Regions from separate parts of the Glutamicibacter sp. M10 genome, predicted to be linked through region 1. Evidence: predicted binding sites of a transcription regulator. Region 1 holds the regulator's gene; each other region holds the start of a gene.
The links. Region 1 encodes LexA, which represses DNA repair genes until DNA is damaged. Its sites were predicted from a motif close to TCGAACANNTGTTCGA; they were not measured.
Positions count from the first base shown of each region.

Region 1 (7,115 bases):
CTGCAGAGTTGGAGAACTTCAACATTCATGGATAAGCAAGAGCAGGCCCTGGAACTTCTCGAGGCCGCGGTCACTTCCATGGGTGGTGCCATGCGCACGGGCCAACAGGAAATGGTCAAGCATGTGGTGACCGCCTTGGAAGATGAAGAACACTTGCTGGTGCAGGCCGGCACCGGAACGGGTAAGTCCATGGGCTACCTGATTCCGGCGCTGGCTCACGCGCAAACTAGCGCTAAGCCAGTGATTGTCTCCACCGCTACGCTGGCACTGCAGGCGCAGATTGTCGGTCGTGACGTGCCACGGTTACTCGAATCTCTCAAGGGCAAGCTCTCGCGTCCCATGGATGTCGCCCTGCTCAAGGGGCGCTCAAATTATCTGTGCCAATATAAACTCGGCGGCGGATACCCAGATGATGAAGGCACGCTGTTCACTATGGATGAGCCGGCCGTCCCTGCGGGCACGACCTACTCACCGCTAGCCAGCGAAGTCTTAAAGCTTCGTGAATGGGCTGATCGTACCGATACCGGTGACCGTGACGAACTGGTTCCTGGCGTCAGCGACAAGGCATGGAAACAGGTTTCAGTTTCAGCAATGGAATGCCTGGGATCTCAAAAGTGCCCCATGGCAGACGAATGCTTCTCCGAGATGGCTCGCGCGCGGGCATCTGAAGCAGACGTCGTGATTACCAACCACGCCTTGCTAGCCGTCTCAGCTTTCGAAGGCCTGTCGGTACTTCCAGACTTTGAAGTAGCAATCATTGACGAGGCCCACGAGCTTCAAGACCGAGTGACAAGCTCGGTCTCTGGAGCATTGTCGGCGCGTACCGTAATGACAGCCGCAGGCGGTGCTAAACGCCATTGCGGAGTCAACGTAGATGAGATGGTCAAGGCTTCCAACCGGCTTGAAAAGTCTTTGACCGGAATTCCTACCGGCCTGCTAGAACAGGGTCTGCGTGAGGATATGGGCATTGCCCTCAACGACATTGTGGAGCAGGCCCGGCTCATTCTTGCATTGTCCAAACCGGAAGCCAATGCACCAGCAGATGGCGGACGGCAGACCGCTCGATCCCAGATGCAGGCAGTGATGGATGATGCCATCCGTATGCTTGAATCCGAAGAACGCCGAGAAGTCCTCTACACAACTCGACCACGCGAATTTGTGGAAGGCCGCGGATATGTTGAAGCTGACGATTCGCAACCGGCAACACTCAACGTGGCACCATTGTCGGTGGCGGGAAAGCTCCGAGAGGGGCTATTCGACGGCCGCACTGTAGTGCTGACCAGCGCAACACTGGCTATCGGTTCGCAGTTTGATGCGGTAGCGGGTTCCTTGGGATTGATGGGTGCAGGAGCTCCGACCTGGACCGGCGTTGACGTAGGTAGTCCATTTGACTACCCAAAGCAGGGCATTCTCTACGTTGCCAAGCACCTACCCAAGCCGGGCCGGCAGCTAGCCGCGGAGACCTTGGACGAAATCGAGGACCTGATCAAGGCCTCGGGCGGTGGCGCACTGGCGCTATTCACTTCCAAACGCTCAGCAGAGGAAGCTGCCAGCATCCTTCGGGAACGATTGGACGTGGAGATTCTGTGCCAGGGCGAAGCAAGCATGAAATCCTTGGTTGAACAGTTTGCAGCTGAACGCGACACCTGTCTCTTTGGCACGATGACCCTGTGGCAAGGTGTCGACGTACCCGGAGATTCCTGCCGACTCGTGATCATCGACAAGATTCCCTTCCCGCGTCCGGATGACCCGATTTCTAAAGCCCGCACCGAGGATGTTGCTAAACACGGCGGCAATGGCTTTATGCAGGTCTCAGCGACTCATGCTGCCATCCGGTTGGCGCAGGGTGCAGGACGACTCATTCGCTCTATCAATGACCGCGGAGTTGTGGCGGTTTTGGATTCACGCATGGCCACTGCACGCTATGGCAGCTTCTTGAAGGCCACGCTGCCACCGATGTGGCCCACCGTGGATAAGAAGGTTATTACCGGTGTCCTAGAGCGGCTCAAACCCGAAGAAGAGAAGTAGGCGTAAGCACCTACGGTGCGCCATCTAGATTCACTTACGCCAGATGCTAATGTCTGTGCCAAGTAGAGGAATCTTTATCTCCGGAAGGCACTATGGAGTCTTGGAAGACACTTGCCCGCACCGCCGCGCAAGACACCCACTCACGTTTTGGGCAACGTCTTCTTGGACTGCCCGGAACGTGGATTGGGCTGCCGTACAGCAAGGCGCACCAGCTTCGTGACGGCAGCATGCTCAGTGACCTCAACGGGATTTCGCATCCGCTACGCGAGTGGAATTACTGGTGGCAGGCTCATTACCTAGATGCCATCATCGACGACGGCTATGCCTACCTGGCTGACAATGACTTAGATGCAGCGCACCGGGAACTTCAGCGAGCCGTCGAGCTATTGCGGGGGATCCGGCTGCGGAACTTCGGTGTCTTCCCAAACTACTTTTTTGATGACATGGCTTGGCTAGCTTTGGCGAGCCAAAGATTACTTTCATTCTCACGTCGCCTTGATGGTCACAGCTCAGCTAATGCCAAACAGGCTGTCACCACTTTGAGAAAACAGCTCAACGGAGCCATTGACGATGTCCTAGATGGTGGAATGTATTGGTCCCGGAAGAAGGACTTCAAAAACGCGCCGGCTAACGCACCAGCCGCTCTATTTTTTGCCCGGAATGGTGAACGCGACCAATCACGGAAGCTACTTAGCTGGCTACGGGCAAGACTGTTTAGCATTGACAGCGGGCTGTACTTGGACGGGCTGCGGTTGGTGCCGGACGGGCACAGGATCGAGGACGCGCTCTATACCTATAACCAAGGGCCGGTTCTAGGCGCTTTGCTGGAGTTGGGATCAGATGCTGATTTAGAGCACTCAACAATGCTGATCCACGCCAGTGCACAATACTTGACCGACAGCACCGGTGCGCTTTCGCTGAACGGCGGTGGCGACGGCAACTTGTTTGCTGGAATCTTGGTCAGGTATCTGGCCCTGGCCGCTAATGATGTGCGCCTTGATGGCAGGACGCGGTCGACAGCACGCACGATGGTCGTGGCGACCGCCAACAGTTTGGTAGATCAGGAACCACGCAGGCTCTCGGCTGCAGTCCAGCGCTGGATGATATTCAGTGCAGCTGCTGCTTGTGAGTCCGACAGTCGAAATTGATTTAGCTAGACGATGTGGGGCAGATGCCAATGGCATCTGCCCCACATTGATCAGATCTCTATTTAGAGCGAACGCATTACCGAAACAACACGGCCCATGATCGTGGCCGCATCACCAAGAATAGGCTCGTAGCGGGAGTTCTGCGGCAACAGCCAAGTGTGACCGTCGCGCTGACGGAAAGTCTTTACAGTCGCTTCTTCGTCCAGTAAAGCGGCAACAATGTCGCCATTATCTGCAGTCTGCTGACGACGAACAACTACCCAGTCACCGTCGCAAATCGCAGCGTCGACCATTGAGTCGCCTGAAACCTTGAGCATGAACAGTTCTCCATGACCCACTAGCTGGCGTGGCAACGAGAAAACATCTTCCACGGACTGATCGGCAAGGATCGGACCACCTGCGGCAATTCGACCAACTAAAGGAACCATGGTGGTGTCGGCTGAAGTACTGAGCTCGATCACCATGGCATCGTCGGCAGCGGCAGTAGCGGGTACTTCCGTTGTCTGTGACTCGTCCTTATCGTCAGCCAACTGCAGCGGAAGAAGGATTTCCATTGCGCGGGGACGTCGAGGGTCGCGCCGAATGTATCCGAGCTTTTCGAGTTGGCTCAACTGATGAGTGACGCTAGACAAGCTCTTGAGGCCAACGGAGTCACCAATCTCACGCATCGATGGTGGATAGCCGTTCTTTCCGATAGACCGTTGGATCGTTTCCAGGATCTTCTTTTGGCGAATCGTCAGCGAACGGGCATTCGATCGCGGAGTGCGTTGTGAAGCTGACATGAGAGTTTGCCTTCCCTAGCAAGCAGTCGAAAGTTCGTGAGTCCAAACTGTCGGAGCTAGATGGTGTGATGTTTTCATTGCTCGTCTACTTCGAAATCTTAGTAGATAAGTTCCGTTCTTTCAAAGATTTGTTCGAAAACTTCTGGACAAGTTCGACAAAGCTCTGTTAGAACAGATGTACTAGATTCGAACAAGTCTTCGAATCTAAATCATCGAACACAACTTCGCATCACAACTATTTCTGAGGAGACATAGTCATGGCAACTGTCGCACTTGACTCAAACGAAACCCGTTCACCAATGAAGATCCGCATCAACCGCCGGGGCTGGGCCGTCCTTATCGGGATTCCAGTGTTCGCCTTAACTGTCGCCGCGGCCTTCTTCTTCTCGATGTTCGCGTCGGATGCTCACGCATCATCGGAAGTACCTGAGGGAGTTGAAACGGTAGACGTAACCGTCATCCCTGGCGATACGCTCTGGAGTCTGGCCAGCGAATACGCTGAAGGTTACGACGTCACCTCAGCCGTTAGTCACATCTCGGAAATGAACTCGCTTGATGGCACTCAGATTCATGTCGGCGACTCGCTGTCGATTCCAGTGCTTGCTGGCTAAAGGTAAAACGTGGTCAAGCGATTGTTACCTTGGTTCGTAGCGGATTCACTGCCCAAGCCCGTCCACACGTAGACTTGTTGCGTGAATGACCGCAGTGAACTTTTGAGTCAGCTGCCCTTGCGTGAGAATCTCCGCGGGCTATCCCCATATGGCGCACCACAAATCGACGTGCCCATCCAGCTGAATGTCAACGAGAACACCCATCCATTGCCAACTACGGTCGTGGAAGCCATCGCACAAGAAGTCGCCAAAGCTGCGACAACTCTTAATCGATACCCTGATCGCGAATTCACCGAACTTCGTGAATTGCTGGCCGACTATCTTGGCCACGGACTAACTGCAGAGAACATGTGGGCCGCCAACGGTTCCAACGAGATTCTGCAACAAATTTTGCAAGCATTCGGTGGTCCGAACCGAAGCCTAATGAGCTTTGGCCCAACCTATTCCATGTACCCGTTGCTGGCCAGCGGTACTGACACCGCGTACATCGCAGGAGAACGGGCAGAAGACTTCACGCTCTCTGCGCAGTCCGCCGCCGAACAGGTTCGCAAAAACAAACCGAACATCGTTTTCCTTTGTTCCCCCAATAACCCAACCGGCACCGCTCTCGGGCTTGATGTCATCACCGAAGTGTACGACGCAATGAGCGAACACAATGGTGTAGTCATCGTCGATGAAGCGTACGCCGAGTTCTCCCTGGCAAGTACTAAATCAGCACTCACCTTGCTTGAAGGCCGACAGCGTCTGATCGTTTCGCGGACCATGTCCAAGGCCTTCGGTCTGGCTGGAGCCCGCGTGGGTTACCTAGCGGCAGCGCCAGAAGTAACCGATGCGATTCGTTTGGTTCGATTGCCTTATCACCTCTCGGCAGTCACCCAAGCAACGGCCATCGCGGCCCTGAAAAACATTGAATTGTTGCTTGCTCAGGTTGAGGACATCAAAACCCAGCGTGACCGAATTGTTGATCGTCTCAAGGAATTGGGTCTCAAACCCTCAGTCTCAGACTCCAACTTTGTCTTTTTTGGCGGGCTCGCTGATCCCCACTCCATCTGGGAGGGGTTGCTGGAAGCTGGCATCATTGTCCGCGACAATGGGATCCCGGGTACGCTGCGCGTAACTGCCGGAACCGAATCAGAAACTACAGCATTCTTGGATCGTCTCGCCGAACTGCTCGGCGCGGACAACTAATCAGGATCAAGCGAAGGAAGACATGTCTGCCGAATTGATTGGCGCACGTCGCGCCCGCATGGAACGCGTCACCAGCGAATCGTCGATTTTTGTTGAGCTAGATCTCGACGGAACTGGCGTTTCTGAGATCAGCACCTCTGTGCCGTTTTACGACCACATGCTTACGGCGTTGTCTAAGCATTCGCTGATCGATCTCACCGTGCGAGCCACGGGTGACACTCACATCGATGTGCACCACACCGTTGAAGACACCGCGATCACCATCGGTGAGGTTCTGCGTGTAGCCCTTGGTAATAAGGCGGGAATTCGTCGGTTCGGCACCTCGTACGCGCCACTAGATGAGGCGTTGTCTCGTTCAGTGGTCGACGTTTCCGGTCGTCCGTACCTGGTGCACTCCGGTGAACCAGCTGGTCAGGAATACCACCTTATTGGTGGTCACTTCACCGGATCGATGACTCGCCACGTATTTGAAGCCATCACATTCCACGCTCAGATTTGTGCACACATCGAGGTCCTCTCTGGCCGCGACCCGCACCACATCGTTGAAGCTCAGTTCAAGTCATTTGCTCGTGCACTGCGCGAAGCAGTCGAACTTGATGAGCGCATGGGCGACAAGATTCCATCCACGAAGGGTGCCCTTTAAGTGGCAAAGAAAAATGTAGTAGTTCTCGACTACGGTTCGGGCAACGTCCGATCTGCCGTTCGTGCGCTGGAAGCTGCTGGCGCGTCGGTTGAACTCACGGCGGATCCAAAGAAAATTGTTGCTGCTGACGGTCTAGTCGTTCCAGGCGTAGGTGCCTACGCATCGGTCATGGAACAACTCACCGCTACCGGATCGCTTCGCTGGATTGGTCGCCGCATTGCCGGAGGACAGCCAGTCTTGGGTATCTGCGTTGGCCACCAAGTGTTCTTTGAACAAGGCGTGGAGCACGGGGTGAAAACCGAGGGCATCGGCGAGTGGCCGGGAACTGTGGAGCGTCTGAAGTCCGATGTTATCCCGCACATGGGATGGAACACCGTACAGCCTCCAGAGGGAAGCAAGCTTTTTGCTGGCGTTGAAAACGAACGATTCTACTTTGTTCACTCATACGCAGTGCAGAAGTGGGAATTTGACGTTACTCAGCCTGCCATGACACCACCGCAGGTCACGTGGAGTACGCACGGAACTCCGTTCGTCGCTGCAGTCGAAAACGGTCCGCTGTCGGCCGTTCAGTTCCATCCCGAAAAGTCTGGCGACGCTGGAGCCCGACTGTTGCGCAACTGGTTGGACACCCTCTAAACATGTGGACTATCGTGCTTGGGTTCGTCGGTGCTTTCCTCGCAGGTGGCGCCATCTCCCTCAAAAGCCAAAAGGCCCA
Region 1 covers NZ_CP104918.1:2,983,916-2,991,030, reverse strand. The annotation lists gene hflX (GTPase HflX) at 1-35, shown strand, start outside; gene N6V40_RS14535 (ATP-dependent DNA helicase) at 28-2,028, shown strand; gene N6V40_RS14530 (glycoside hydrolase family 76 protein) at 2,121-3,176, shown strand; gene lexA (transcriptional repressor LexA) at 3,239-3,958, opposite strand; gene N6V40_RS14520 (LysM peptidoglycan-binding domain-containing protein) at 4,216-4,569, shown strand; gene N6V40_RS14515 (histidinol-phosphate transaminase) at 4,651-5,757, shown strand; gene hisB (imidazoleglycerol-phosphate dehydratase HisB) at 5,780-6,400, shown strand; gene hisH (imidazole glycerol phosphate synthase subunit HisH) at 6,401-7,036, shown strand; gene N6V40_RS14500 (CG2302 family histidine operon protein) at 7,039-7,115, shown strand, end outside.

Region 2 (7,115 bases), 1.7 Mb from region 1:
AATCTCTGAAGGGTTGGAACAGATCCAAGGTTAGCCCCAGTCGTTGCGCCATGGCTTTGACTTCTTCTGGTGACATCGGGCTAACCAGGAGGTCTTGTTCAAAGATTTCGATGCCGTCAAACCCTGCTTTGGCGCAGGCCAGCAGTTTCTCTTCGAGTGTTCCTGAGAGGCATACGGTGGCGATGGATGTACGCATTACAGTCCCTTTTCCAGCAGTTCCAGCAGGTGCTCGCGCACCTGCTGGGCATCTGGCTTGATGCCGGTGATGATTTCAAAAGCGTCCACGGCTTGTCCCACAGCCATATGTCCGCCGTCCAGAACTTGGCAGCCCAAGTTTCGAGCGGCCACGATCAGTTCTGTATCCACCGGGCGGTAGATGCAATCTGCGACCCAGTGTCGGGCTTCCAGAGCGGCAATATCTAGTGGCACCCCTGGGTGGTGATGCATGCCAATCGGCGTGGCATTAAGTAGCCCATCAACTTGTGCCAGCAACTCAGGCACCTGATCTGGCGTGGCAGCGTGGATGCTGGCCTTGGGGAAGTTTTTGCGAAGTTCTTGGACTCGATGATTCACGCGCTCTTCATCAAGATCAACGATATGCAGTTCTTGGGTTCCAGAATCCAGCAATGCGTACGCGACGGCGGCACCGGCGCCGCCGGCTCCTAGCTGCAGGACGCGCTGCTTGTTAGCTGCGGGAAGACCGGTGTCGAGAGCGCGAGAGAATCCTGAGGCGTCGGTGTTGTGCCCGTGGAATTTGCCGTCGGTGATGACCACGGTGTTAACCGCACCGATGGCTTTGGCGGTGGGTGAGATGTCATCTAAGTGATCAAGTACGAGTTGTTTGCAAGGATGGGTAACGTTGAATGCGTTAAAACCAAGCTTTGCTCCGGCAATGAGCAATTCTCCGATGTCGCTGGCCGGTAGTTTCAGTTCGGTCAGGTCAATAGGCCGGTAGAGGTATCGCAGACCGTGAACCTCGGCAGCTCTTTCGTGCATCGGTGGGGTGAGCGACGGCATCACACCATCACCGATCAAACCGACCAGATAAGACTCCGCACGTGTACTCATTTTCTCCCGCAACTCTTCTTGTTTACTTCAGGTATTGCCTGAGATGTGATTTACATCTACTGTAATGCAATGAACACATTCCGAACAAGTGTACGCATAGCGAACACTGTTCTTGAGCTTCAGCTTTAAACACTCGACGAGGAGTACCTCCGATGCCATCTCCAGATAGCCTCAACGCATCAGCCGATTCAGGCAGTCAGGGCCGCACCCCGGTCAAAGCTGCCGTCGCTAGCTTCATGGGAAGCGCTGTTGAATACTATGACTTCTTCATCTTCGGTTCAGCGGCTGCACTGATTTTTCCGCACATATTCTTCCCTGATACAAACACCAACGCCGCCGTTATGTCGCTGGCAACCTTCGGCTTCGCCTATGTCGCCCGGCCAGTTGGCGCGATCTTTGTGGGCCACTTTGGTGATCGCATTGGACGGCAAAAAGTCTTGATGTTCACCCTCATCTTGATGGGTGCTTCAACCTTCCTTATCGGCTGCCTGCCTACCTTTGACCAGGTCGGCTGGCTGGCGCCTATCTTGTTGGTCTTCGCCCGCCTCTGCCAAGGACTGTCGGCAGCTGGCGAGCAGGCAGGTGCTTCCTCTATGTCACTGGAACACGCGCCGGATAACCGCCGTAGCTTCTTCACCTCGTGGACGTTGACGGGCACTCAGGGTGGTCAGATTCTTGCCGCCATGATCTTTATTCCTGTGGTGGCCTTGCCTGATGAGATCAAGTACGGCATCGGCTGGCGTATCCCGTTCTGGCTTTCGGCCCTGGTTGTTATCGTTACCTTCTTCATTCGTCGTTCGTTGAATGAGACTCCAGAATTTGAAGAAGCCAAGAAGAACAATGAAATCGCCAAGCTTCCGTTGGCTGTACTGCTTCGTTTCCACTGGAAGGACGTTCTGCGCGTCGTATTCTGTGCCTTCATCGCAGCCGTTTCTACCGTTTATGGAACCCTGGCTATTTCCTACGGCAAGACCATCGGCAACATGGACGAATCCATTACTCTCTGGCTGGTTGTCGCCGGTAATATCGGCGCCCTGATTTCGCAGCCGCTGTTCGGCATGCTGGCAGACAAGATCGGCCGCAAGCCGGTGTTCATCTACGGCGCGCTGGGTTCGGCGGCCATCATGCCGTTCTACCTGCGGTCCATGGAGTCGAGCAACGCGCTGGCGCAGTTCACCCTTTCGGTGCTGGTGTTCTCCTGCGCCTATGCGGCAGCGAACGCTGTCTGGCCGAGCTTCTACGCAGAGATGTTCTCCTCGCAGGTGCGCTTCTCCGGGCTGGCCATCGGCACCCAGCTGGGCTTCCTGATGGCGGGCTTCGCGCCGTCCATCGTCGCCGCCTTGGGCGGGCTTGAAGCCAATGGCTGGGTCCAGATCAGCCTGTTCACCGCGGCGATCGCCGTCATTTCCTCGCTCTCGGCGTTGACTGCACGCGAGACCTATCGGGTTCCCACCAAGCAGCTGGGCCACGCGGTCGAGAAGGTCTCCTAGCCGTCTTTGCAAGCATCCCGGCCCGTTTGGCCTGCCTTCCCTTCAAGGAATGCCAAACGGCCGGGATACTGATTTTAAGGGACGCAAGAATGCCGCCCGGGACCGCCTGGATCTCAAGCGTTGGGAGACTCGTTGATGGCGATGCCAAGGAGCGTCCGCTCATTGGCATTCAGCGCACGCTCTTCACGCCAAATGGCGCGCAACTCGCGCATTAACGCCGGGCCGGCAAACGGTACTTCAACCAACGACCCTTGATTGAGCAGGTTCTCCACCGCCAGCTGGCTGAGCACTGCCGGCCCCATGCCTCCGGCTACCAGCTGGGCGATGGTCGCATTGCTATTGAATTCCGCAATCGGCTTGGCCCGTTCAACGGCGGACAAGGAATTCAAAAAGGCCCTGGTCCCCGAGCCTTCCTCGCGCTCGATGAGCGCGGTTTCCTGCAGCTCTTCCAAGGTCACCGGATTCTTCCGCGCTGCCCAAGGATGGGTAGGCGAAACCACGACCAGCATTTCATCGCGGAACACTTCACGGCTCCTGAGAGACGTGGGCAGCTGAGGTGTTTCAACAAATCCGAAGCCGAGCTGCTCCTGTTCCACCGCCTGGATCACGTCGTGGGAATTCATGATCCTCATTCGCGGAATGACGCTGGGCAGCTTCTCATGCAGCTGCCCGATCCATGACGGGGCCAGGTATTCTGCCACCGTCATGCTGGCCCCGAATTCCAGCTCCTTGTTGCCATGTTCGGCCAGCGAGCGCACACCGGCGGAAAATGCGTTCAACCCGGCGAGCGCCTCACGCGCCCACTGGACGGTCAGCACTCCTTCTGCGGTCAGAGTTGATCCGCTGGTTTTCCTGGTCACCAGCGCATATCCCAATCGGCGCTCGAGGGTTTTCAGCGCCCGCGAGGCGTTGGATTGCGCCATGCCGGCCGCCCGGGCGCCTGCGCTGAGGCTCCCGTGATCGGCAATGCCAACCAGCAACTCCAATGATGAGAATTGCAGCCAATGAGACAGGCTCTGCCCTGCTGGCGAATCGCTATCCATATCATGATCATATGCCCGCGATAGCCAGGAGGCGAATACCGCTGGCTAGCGCATCGGCGGAGAATGGTGAGCATGAACCACCTCTCGGGCTCGACCAGCACTGCTTCTGCTTCCGATGCCGGCATGGCCAGCAGAACGCCGCTGGCCACCCGGCTGCTCTCCGGCCCGGTCCCTGGCGTGCTGTTGTGCCTGGCCGTCGGCGCGCTGTGCATGCTCGCCCGCCATTTCACCAGTTCCGTGAGCGCGTTGCTCATCGCCATTGTGCTTGGCGCCCTGTGGCGCAACCTGGCGCCAGTGCCTCATGTTGTTGATTCCGGAGTGGCACTTTCGGCAAAGAAGCTGCTGCGGTGGGGAATCGTCTTTCTGGGATTCCAATTGTCCTTGGAATCCATCCTTGCTCTTGGCCCCGGCGTGCTGCTGGTGGTGGTTTCATCGGTGACCGTCACGTTCCTGCTCACCGCCTGGATCGGCAAGCTGATGGGTCTGGACCTGGAACAACGGCTGTTGATTGCCATTGGCTTTTCCATCTGCGGCGCGGCAGCTGTGGCTGGGGCTGAAGGAACAATCAAGGCCAAGGAGCATCAAGTAGCCACAGCAGTTGGCCTAGTGGTGCTTTTCGGAACCCTGATGATTCCGGCCATGCCCGCGCTGGGCCTGTTTTTGGGTTTGGATGAACGCGGCATCGGCATGCTCGTGGGCGCTTCAACCCATGAGGTGGCACAGGTTGTGGCCGGCGCTGGCTCGGTGTCGGCAGCCGCCTTGGCCGTGGCCGTCACCGTGAAACTGGCCAGGGTTCTCCTGCTCGCTCCGGTGGTTGCCGGAGTCGGAATCTATATGCGGCGCAAGCACAGCGTTCGCGGCGACAAGAATCCGCCGCTGGTGCCCTTGTTCATTATTGGTTTCCTGGCCACCATGCTGGTGCGCACCACCATGGATCTCCCCGAGGTGTTCATCGACGGCGCTTCCACCGTGCAAACCCTGCTCTTGTCTGCGGCCATGTTTGCCCTGGGGCTCGGGGTCCACCTGCGCAGCATCTTCACTACCGGCGTCAAGGCGTTGCTTCTGGGCGTGATCGCAACACTCATCATCATCACGGTGGCAGCCAGCGGAACCGTGCTTTTCCCACCGGCCTAGTTTTGTAGCCAGCAGAGGACGTCGGCCACGCGAGACTTTCCTCGAAACGGGCCTTGGCCAAAAGCCAATATTGACGCGCTAGTTCTATTGGCAAATATTAAGCCAAGTTGTCTTTTAGGACCCTTCATCACGGATTGCGGGTCACCTTCTGGGAGCGGCACGACTTTGCCTCTTGAAGTCTCCAGAGAATGCGGCAAAGGAACTTGCCTGAATTCAGAACTCGATCATCCGAAGCTCTGAATCCTGGACAAGTCCCTTTGCCGCGCACTTAAGACCAAGGATCACGATGGCGCACCAAGCCGGTCCGCTGTAAACCTTTCCCACTAACCCTCTGGTTCCGTTGTCGTTTAGTCAGACGCTATCTCGCGATGTTGTCTCTTGAAGAACGACAAAATCCTTTCCGCAGGAGTGGCAAGGAATTCGAAATCTACATGATCTTCTCTCTCGACGACTTCTTCGTCATTTTGCCGGCTACGCCCCGCGGCTGGTATGCCTCGCTCGCCTGCAGCATTTACGCCTTGGGGATCCAAAGCACGTAATAGAGTATTGATGACTACATCTTCGTAAGCCATGGTGATGCCTCTTAACCCTTGCTCCTCAGGCACTATGAAATTACCGAACTGCCTTAAGAGACCGGAACATTAGTGATCAATTCTGGGAGAGTTCAGAATCGTAGTATTCGATTCCATCACGAATTTCACGAATCGGATCAACAGACATATCGATTTCCGCTACACCCCAGCCAGACCACTGCTGTTCTTTCAGAGTCATGGTCCATTTGCGCCAATCAACAATTCCCTTTTCACCCATAACTCGGAACGATTTGATCATCACGTCATGTCGTTCCATCGGTGTTCCGCTCAATTTGTGCGGGGGTAAATGTGCTGCACAGTCTTTCCAATGAAGTATCGGCGCACGTAGAGCATGCTTGCGAACCACGCTCACCGCGTCGCTTCCGTCAAGAGCGATATGCCCCGCATCTATGCACAGCTTCACCAAATTCGGATCCGTAATGCTCATCAGGGTGTCTATATCCTCGACTCGTGATGCCAGTGAATAGGCGTCTGTATGAATCGCGAGATGCACTCCGCTCTCGGAAGCAATTTTCCCTGCGCCTTCCAGCACGTCAGCGATGGATCCCATAAGATCAGGATCGGCAGGCTTCGCGAATGAATCGGCCGATGCTTCGACTCCGGCCGTTTCCGAGAACTCTGCCCTGGGCACGGTGCTAGTAATCAACGTTTGGCATCCCACCTCACGAAGAAATTCGGCATGTTGCGCCGTCTCCTCATGAAGCCGGTTCAGGGCAACGGCCCTGCTCTTGGCGTCTGGGGCGTCCACGACTGCCTTGAGCGCTGTCGGCAACACATAGCTCGATGAAAGTACGAGGCCGCGCCGGTCTAGCTCCTTCTTGAAAGCAGTAGCGGTCCCATAAGCACGCAACGCATTAACCCAACCACCGGGTGCTGGCGCTAATTCGATGCCGCTAAGTTGTGCTTCGGCAGCGCCGTCCAGCATTTTGTCAAAGAACCGATGAGGGTCCTCGTCAACTTTTCTTTCCCACTCGCTGTAGGCCTGCTCAGCGGGCATATCCCAATATTCAGGGTTGAAAAAAGTGACAATGTCAGTGCTCCATCTCAAGTCCAGGCTCATGCCGTCACCTCGTCTACCGCTACCCATTGGTGGCTATCAGCAGATTGCATTACAGCTTCAATGACGCGCTGAGTACGTGTCGCTTCCGCGAACCCTGGCGTACCCGGCCGTCCTTCGACGATGGCACGTACGAACTTTTGAAGCTGCAGGGATGCATCATCTGCATAACCCGTTCCCATACCGCCCAATGGGTACCAGTAATCCTGGTGATTTTCGTTCAACGTGATAGTCCGGAAGCCTTGCTTGTCTGGGTCATCACTGACCAAGCTGAGCTTGATTTCGTCAGTGTGGTTCCAGTCAAATTCAACGGTGCCGCCCGTGCATTCAAGTTCAAAAAATAGCCGGTTCTTGCGCCCCGAGGCGTACACCGTCGCCGCGAATGAACCAATTGCGCCGTTTTCGAATTTGGTCATCCACAAAGCCGCGTCATCGAGATGGTCTCCGGCTTTCCTTTCTTCGTCCGAAAGCCACGCAGTGTTACTTTTCGGATTCTTTGCGCCGACAATTGCGTTAACCGATTCAATGTCTCCAACGAGATACGAAGCCAAATCGATGATGTGAGAACCGATATCGCCTGTAACGCCAGATCCACCGGCAGACTTCTTGGCGCGCCACCCGCTCAAGACACGTCCGAGCGCTCCGACATCTTGCGTGTAGTGAGCACGGAATTGCAATGGATGGCCCAGGGTCCCGTCGTCAAGCATGTTCTTGATCAAGGTAATTGCAG
Region 2 covers NZ_CP104918.1:1,112,449-1,119,563, reverse strand. The annotation lists gene N6V40_RS05460 (bifunctional sugar phosphate isomerase/epimerase/4-hydroxyphenylpyruvate dioxygenase family protein) at 1-196, opposite strand, end outside; gene N6V40_RS05455 (shikimate dehydrogenase) at 196-1,068, opposite strand; gene N6V40_RS05450 (MFS transporter) at 1,221-2,558, shown strand; gene N6V40_RS05445 (LysR family transcriptional regulator) at 2,672-3,601, opposite strand; gene N6V40_RS05440 (YeiH family protein) at 3,674-4,735, shown strand; gene N6V40_RS05435 (hypothetical protein) at 5,083-5,307, opposite strand; gene N6V40_RS05430 (sugar phosphate isomerase/epimerase family protein) at 5,384-6,388, opposite strand; gene N6V40_RS05425 (Gfo/Idh/MocA family protein) at 6,385-7,115, opposite strand, start outside.
Region 2: a site for LexA is predicted at 1,149-1,164, ahead of N6V40_RS05455 (shikimate dehydrogenase). Genes of this name have one in related genera too.

Region 3 (7,115 bases), 750 kb from region 1:
GTGGGCACGGCCCCGTATACACGATCGGTGAGTTCTTGCATGGCCGGTCGATACAGGCCGATCACCCTGGCTTCCGGAATGACCGGCGACTTCCACCCCAGGTCCGTTACGGGATCTATTGCCGCCCAGTGTGCCACCGCTTCGGTTTCCCGCAGCATCTGGTGCGCCCAGCTCCTTTCGGTAGCTTGGCCGATTTCGGTAGCCAGTTGAAACATCTCATGCGGTGTTTTCAGCCACCCTTGCCCGTTGGGTTGGCAGAAATCCAGATTTTTCAGGCTATGTAGAGCCCGCGCCGAGTCCAAAATGTCTGCGGTGACTGCCCCGTCGGGGTCTACGTAGCGCACGGCGTTGGACAGTACCGCTTTGATCTGACGTTCGTAGGCGTAGCGCAGTAGGCGTGATGCTTCACCTAAGCTGTGGCGCGAACCAGGAGCGGAGAGGTGCGTGGTGATTTCTACCCGCAGCATTTTTCCAACTCGTTTTTTCCACTCGACCAACAGTCCGCGGGCTTTAGCGTAATTCCCTTTCAGGATTGCTCGAGCTACGTCTGATTCACCACCTAGCAGGAGCATCAGGTTTCCGCTTTTGCTTAGCTGATCCAACTGATTAGCACTGAGCCCAGGCACGCCGTGAGCAGTATTGTGTGCGAGGCTGATAGCTCGGCAGAGTGCTGCATATCCAAGACCATTGCTGTGTCCCTGCGCCAGTAAAACGATCCTGCCTAGAGTTGCCCCATTGTCATCGAGTACAGCCAGATTCACTCCGAGAATGGGAGCTATACCTTCTGTCATACAGGCAGCTACATGTTTGACCGTCCCGTAAAGCCCATCCCTGTCAGTAAGCGCCAGCATAGGTGCTCCTTGCGCTTTGGCTGCTTGAGCCAGGGTGCGCGGATGTGACACCCCGTAATGGGCGCTATAGGAAGAACTGACGTTCAGATGGGTAAAGCTCATAATGGTCCTTCGAAAATATGTTCCCCTGCCCGTAAGCTCAGGCGCTTTGGGCCAGCTCTTGGTGCACGCGCACCAGCCGCCACCTCTCGGTTTGCACATCAAAGCTCACATCAAAGGTGTGCTCTTGTTTGGATCCGCTCACCGCAACCAACTGCAAGCGCCACATCTCATAGTCAGCGAGCCCTGCCCCGATTCCCCGAGGAATCCGCAGGTTTTCGTCCCACCACTTGCGACGTTCAAACCAACGCTGAGGTTCAGCAACCAGTCGGTAGTCCCGCCCCTGCCATTTCACGCGCAGTGGCATTCCGCTTGCTGCACGGGCAACCTCAATTGACTCGGTGAACATCCCCACGTGTGCACTCCTTACTTAGTAGAACCAGTCTATTCGAATACTTGTTCGAACGATAGTTACACTAGTCATCGGCTCCGACAGTTTGGCGCCGAGGGGAACTGGGGCACCTTGCGCAGCAAAATAAATCTCTGCGCAGCTTCACTAGTAGCCAGCCGCAGAGCAACAAAAGATGTGAAAGTCACTGACGACTTGGCTCTGGGCGAAACCGGGTGCGTCATTGTGCCGCGAATGCTCGATTAGTACCGAACACACCGATAGCATCGAAACAGCAACACTCAATCGTTTCAGGAGTTAAATCCCATGCCTCATAAGGTCAAAGCCGTCATTTCCCGTGTTAAGGACGCACCAGTTGAGGTCGTCGATATCATCGTTCCGGACCCAGGTCCCGGAGAAGTAGTTGTCGACGTGCTCACTACCGGCGTCTGCCACACCGACTTGCACTACAAGCTCGGTGGCATCGGCGATGAATATCCTTACCTGTTGGGCCACGAGTCCACCGCAGTAGTCAGCCAGATTGGCGAGAACGTCACCAACGTCAAAGTTGGCGACCGCGTTATCCTGAACTGGCGTGCAGTCTGTGGCCAGTGCCGCGCCTGCGCCAAGGGTCAGCCAAAGTACTGCTTTAATACCTTCAATGCCACCCAGAAGATGACCCTTGAGGACGGCACCGAACTATCCCCAGCACTGGGCATTGGTTCCTTCGCCGAAAAGACCTTGGTTCACTCCGGTCAGTGCACCATTGTTGACGAAGATGCTGATCCAGCAGCTGTAGGTCTGCTCGGCTGTGGTGTCATGGCTGGCATCGGTGCAGCTATCAACACCGGCGAAGTAAAGCGTGGCGAGTCGGTAGCCGTGATCGGCTGCGGCGGTGTTGGCGCAGCTGCCATTGCCGGCGCGCAGCTAGCCGGTGCGACCACCATCATCGCCGTGGATGTCAACGCAGACAAGCTGGAAGGCGCAAAGAAGTTCGGCGCCACCCACACCGTTAACTCTTCCAAGGTTGACGCTGTTGAGGCTATCCAGGAACTGACCGGTGGCTTCGGCGCCGACGTTGTCATTGACGCAGTAGGCCGCCCAGAAACCTACAAGCAGGCCTTCTACGCTCGTGACCTTGCCGGCCGCGTTGTGCTCGTGGGTGTCCCAACCCCAGAGATGAAGCTGGAACTGCCATTGCTTGATGTCTTCGGCCGCGGCGGATCACTAAAGAGCTCGTGGTACGGCGATTGCTTGCCAAGCCATGATTTCCCGATGCTGGTTGAGCAGTACAAGCTCGGACGTCTTGACCTCGGTGCCTTTGTCACCGAGCGCATCTCTATTGACCAGATCGAGGAAGCCTTCAACAAGATGCACGAAGGTACCGTGCTGCGTTCGGTGGTGGAAATCTAATGACCGCTCGTATCGAAAACGTAGTTACCTCAGGTACCTTCTCTCTCGACGGTGGCACGTGGGACGTTGATAACAATGTCTGGATCATCGGTGATGACTCAGAGGTACTAGTCATTGATCCTGCCCACGATATTGAGAAGATTCGTGAAGTCATCGGCGAACGCGAAGTGATGGCAGTTGTGCTCACCCACGGACACGACGACCACATCCGAGTAGCCGGCGAATTTTCTGACGCCGTGGATGCTCCGCTCTTCCTCAACATGGAAGATCGCATGCTCTGGGATGCTGTCTACCCAGAGCGCGACGTAGACGCTGAAATCAACGATGGTGACACGTTCACCATCGCTGGTACAACCCTCACGGCGCTACATACCCCGGGCCACTCGCCGGGGTCCACCAGCTTCTATGCAGAAGATCTGGGTGTGCTCTTCAGTGGTGACACCCTGTTCAACGGTGGCCCGGGCGCGACCGGGCGCAGCTACTCGAGCTTCGAAACGATCATCGAATCGATTCGGACCAAGTTGCTGACCCTGCCTGAACAGACTGTAGTGAACACCGGCCATGGTGACGCCACCACCATCGGTGCGGAAGCCCCGAATCTGGACGAGTGGATCAAGCGCGGCCACTAAAAGGCTCATTAGACACTTTCGGCAGTCAACCATCAGTGGTTGGCTGCCGAAATGTTTAAAGGGTGCTTTTTGAAACATTCTTAGCCGCTGGCGTCGCTGGCTAGAACAGTGCGTTGCTGTGCGCTTCGATAAGTTGCGGAGAATCATTGCGCACATTACCAACCGCCTTATCAACCTCGTGCATGGTCCAAGTTGATGCGACGTCAAAAGCTTGAGCCCGCAATTCCTCGATTAACCCTTGACCGTCTGCTTCCGCAGGGTTCATCCACCGTGCCATCATTTGATGGTCCATCGGAATCGGCAATCGGTCATGCAGTCCAGCAAGCTCACCAAGCACCCCGGGCTCATCGGCGGAAGGCGACTCCATAGTCAGAATCGAGGTGGAGAGGATCCATGTGTCATCCTCGTCCTTCCACCACTCGTACAGTCCAGCAAAAAAGATCAACTTCTCATCTTCACGGTGCACAAAGAAGGGACGCTTTTTGCTCCCCTCTTCTTCCACTCGTAATAGCCCTGGACGGGAACCGCAGCCCGACGTTTTTTCACCGCTGCTCTAAAGGTCGGCTTGCTGGCCGCAGTTTCGCTACGTGCGTTAAAAGCTCTAACGCCTACGGACAGTTCCTTCGCCCATCCAGGAACCAGTCCCCACCGAGCAACATGGATTTGCCTGTGCAACTGATCATCAATCAGACGCTCTAGCACTACCGGCACATCAGTGGTTGGGGCTACGTTCCACGACTGTCGCAGTTCAAGGTTTTCGTCAGCCTCAGCTTCGGCCTCAGCAACTAAATCACCGATTGCCTTGGCCATCACGTACCGTCCACACATTTTCTGCTCCTCGTACCGCCCGGGGAAATCTGCTCCCAGTCTAACCATCAAGTTCAAGGAAATCAGAGAAAATTCTGGGCCACTTTGGGAACAAACACAATAGGGTCACGGTTATACCCTGTATGAGCAACGAATTGAACCTTGACCAGTACGTTCCTGACGCAGGTGGCGTCACCATGTTCACCACTAGCTGGTGCGGATACTGCCGTAACCTCAAGCGTCTGATGGATCAGAAGGGTGTGGCATACACCGAGGTAAACATCGAAGAAGTTGAAGGTACCGCTGAGATTGTGGAGTCCTTCAACAACGGCAATCAGACGGTTCCGACATTGATCTTCCCTGATGGCACTGCTGCCACCAACCCACGAATCGAAGAAGTTGTAGAGCGCATCGGCACCTAATTAGTTACACCAAGTATCAGCGCTGACCCCAATAAAAAATCGGTACTTGAATTTCAGGTACCGATTTTTTGTTGCCCAGAGTTGTTAGCTCATGCGCCGATCAAGCTGACATGCTCCCGGTATTCCTCAAGGAGCGCAGCGATGAAGGCTTCAGTAGTTGCGGGGGCGACAAGATCGCTGGCGGCACCCACCGTCGTCGGGTCCATCGGGATTTCCATTGCTTGATAGACAGCGTTCAGCACCTGACGCAGTGGCTCTGAATCCTCAATGACAAACACCGAGGAGAAAAGCCATGCTCCGGCGACCACGCGCTGGGCTGTCCCCACGAGTTTTACCGGATAGTTTCGTGGCGAAGCTGAGGTTGGTAGTCCATGAACGGAGTGCTCCCCGGGCAGTATTCTCCCGGAATGGGGCCGATCCGAGCATCAACACCCAAACGGGCAAGGGCCTTAGCATAAATATCAGCAAAAACTTCAAAGCGTTTTTGCTGTCCCAATACCGCTTCGTGTTGTGGCTCGAGGTGATCAACAATTAATGATCCACGGTGGTAGGCAGCAGCACGGCCGCCAGCCTTGCGCACCAGAGGCATGAAGCCTCGGTCTTCTGCGGCCTGACGAGCTGCTTCATATCCAGATAAACGAACATCGCGCTGGCCAAAAGCCAACGTAGGATCCGGACGATACAACCGCAGGGTCGGCCCACGATCTCCAGATTGAATTTCGCGAAGTAACTGAACCCCGCGTTCCAAATCTGCAGCAGGATCACCGCTAGGATCTTCGATTTCTAGTGTTAGCGGAGCATCCGACTGAGGATTGAACAAACTCATAACAATGAGTCTAATTCAGGCATTGGCTACCAGTGGAGTTGATGTCACAACGCAGGAATGTAGTCAGCTGAGAAATCTGCGCCATAATTATAGGCGTGCCAAATTCTTCTACTCCTGTCATCCTGATCGGCGGACCCTCCGGTTCAGGAAAGTCCTATCTCGCGTCAAAGTACGGTAATCCGCATCTGCCGCTCGACGAGTACTACCGACAGCTCAGTGAAGATGGCAATCCTGTCCCGTTCCCGCGTACCGCGTACGGCGAAGTCGACTGGGATCATTCGGGCACCTGGAATAAGGAAGCCGCGCTACAAGCGATCGATGAGCTGTTGGAAAACGGCAGCACCATGGTTCCGAACTATTCGATCTCAACTTCCAGCTATGACGGGCACCGAGAAATCAGGTCAGCTGCCGGACCGATTGTCGCTGAAGGAATTTTTCTTTACGAACTGCTCGAGCCACTGAAGGCAAAGGGAATCAACGTACAGGCATACTACGTTGATGAGCCCGCGCTAGTCACTGGCATTCGTCGCTTTGTCCGCGACGTCGCCCAGCGGCGAAAGCCAGTGACCTTCCTGCTCAAACGGGGTTACGCATTGTTCCGTGTTCATGGCGCTGACCGCGAGAAGTATCGCGAGCGTCAGTTTGTTCTTATGCCCAAGCCGGAACTCAAAAAGCTACTTTCCCAACTTTCTGCATCCTGAACGCTTTCTAGCGCGAACGTACAGTCAGAATCTGTTCGGCTCGACCAAACGGACCGGTGAGATCGTGCAGTACCGTCGAGGTGAGCCCAATTCCGTCGGCGCCGAAGCTCTGTTGCACTTCTAACCCGAGCCACGAACCTTCAGGCTGTCGGTACATGTGAATCTGCAGATCCAAGTTTGGGTAGACCCAAGTCCCCTCGCTGGGCTCGACGCGTGGGGCGACACCGTTGGCGGTATCGATCAAACCTACGAGCCTAGCCATATCTGAAGCATCTGCACTATCAACAAGTGCGTACTTGGTGCGCAACCAAGCGATTCCCTTGCCAAGTCGCCAATCCTTGCCTGCCCGCATTTCGAGCGAACGAATGTACCCGCCTGGCCAACGCTGGCTAACTTGCTGTACTTCGCATTCATCTGGACCAGGAATTGTTGCATCTTCGATACCAGCGACCTGGCTCGAATCGCCTTTAATCACTCTCCATGCCCGTGCCACGATGCTGGTTCGGCCCTTGGCTGTCATCTCAGCTTCGATCAGCTCGATGGTTCGTCCCGGTCGAACCATTCGCGTGGTGATCTCAAATTCACCTGCATGGATCAATCCGTGGATTTCAAAACTCAGCCGGGCAATGCGCATGTCATCACGAGGCTGAAAGTTTTCCAGTTCGTAAGCCAAGATTCCTGACGCCGGAGCCATGTGCTGCTCGTGTTCATTCCAGGCTCCTTGCGCGTGCAATGACGAACGGTAGCGCCCCTGCCCCAAAGACTCGAAATAGTAGTCACCTTTAGCGAGAATCTTCTCGAGTTCCTCAGTGAGCTGATGCGTCATCGCTGTCCTCCTGGCGTTTGAAAATGTTGCACTGCCCTCAGGTTATCCAAGAGCGACTAAAACCAACAGACTAGTTGCCACTGTCATGCTGATGAGCTTTCTGTCCAGCGCTGTCCAAGATGCCCAAAATTTCTGCAACACCGTCTTTCGCCCAGATGGCATGCGGCGTCATCGTATCGAATTGCGCCGACTGACCCGCCTTCACGTGATACG
Region 3 covers NZ_CP104918.1:2,230,648-2,237,762, reverse strand. The annotation lists gene N6V40_RS10955 (DNA polymerase III subunit alpha) at 1-953, opposite strand, end outside; gene N6V40_RS10950 (DUF6504 family protein) at 991-1,299, opposite strand; gene N6V40_RS10945 (S-(hydroxymethyl)mycothiol dehydrogenase) at 1,606-2,691, shown strand; gene N6V40_RS10940 (MBL fold metallo-hydrolase) at 2,691-3,320, shown strand; partial or broken gene N6V40_RS10935 (SOS response-associated peptidase) at 3,421-4,196, opposite strand; gene N6V40_RS10930 (mycoredoxin) at 4,271-4,549, shown strand; gene N6V40_RS17360 (hypothetical protein) at 4,639-4,875, opposite strand; gene N6V40_RS10925 (lipoyl protein ligase domain-containing protein) at 4,881-5,375, opposite strand; gene N6V40_RS10920 (uridine kinase family protein) at 5,471-6,076, shown strand; gene N6V40_RS10915 (thioesterase family protein) at 6,084-6,902, opposite strand; gene N6V40_RS10910 (helix-turn-helix domain-containing protein) at 6,973-7,115, opposite strand, start outside.
Region 3: a site for LexA is predicted at 1,339-1,354, ahead of N6V40_RS10950 (DUF6504 family protein). Genes of this name have one in related genera too.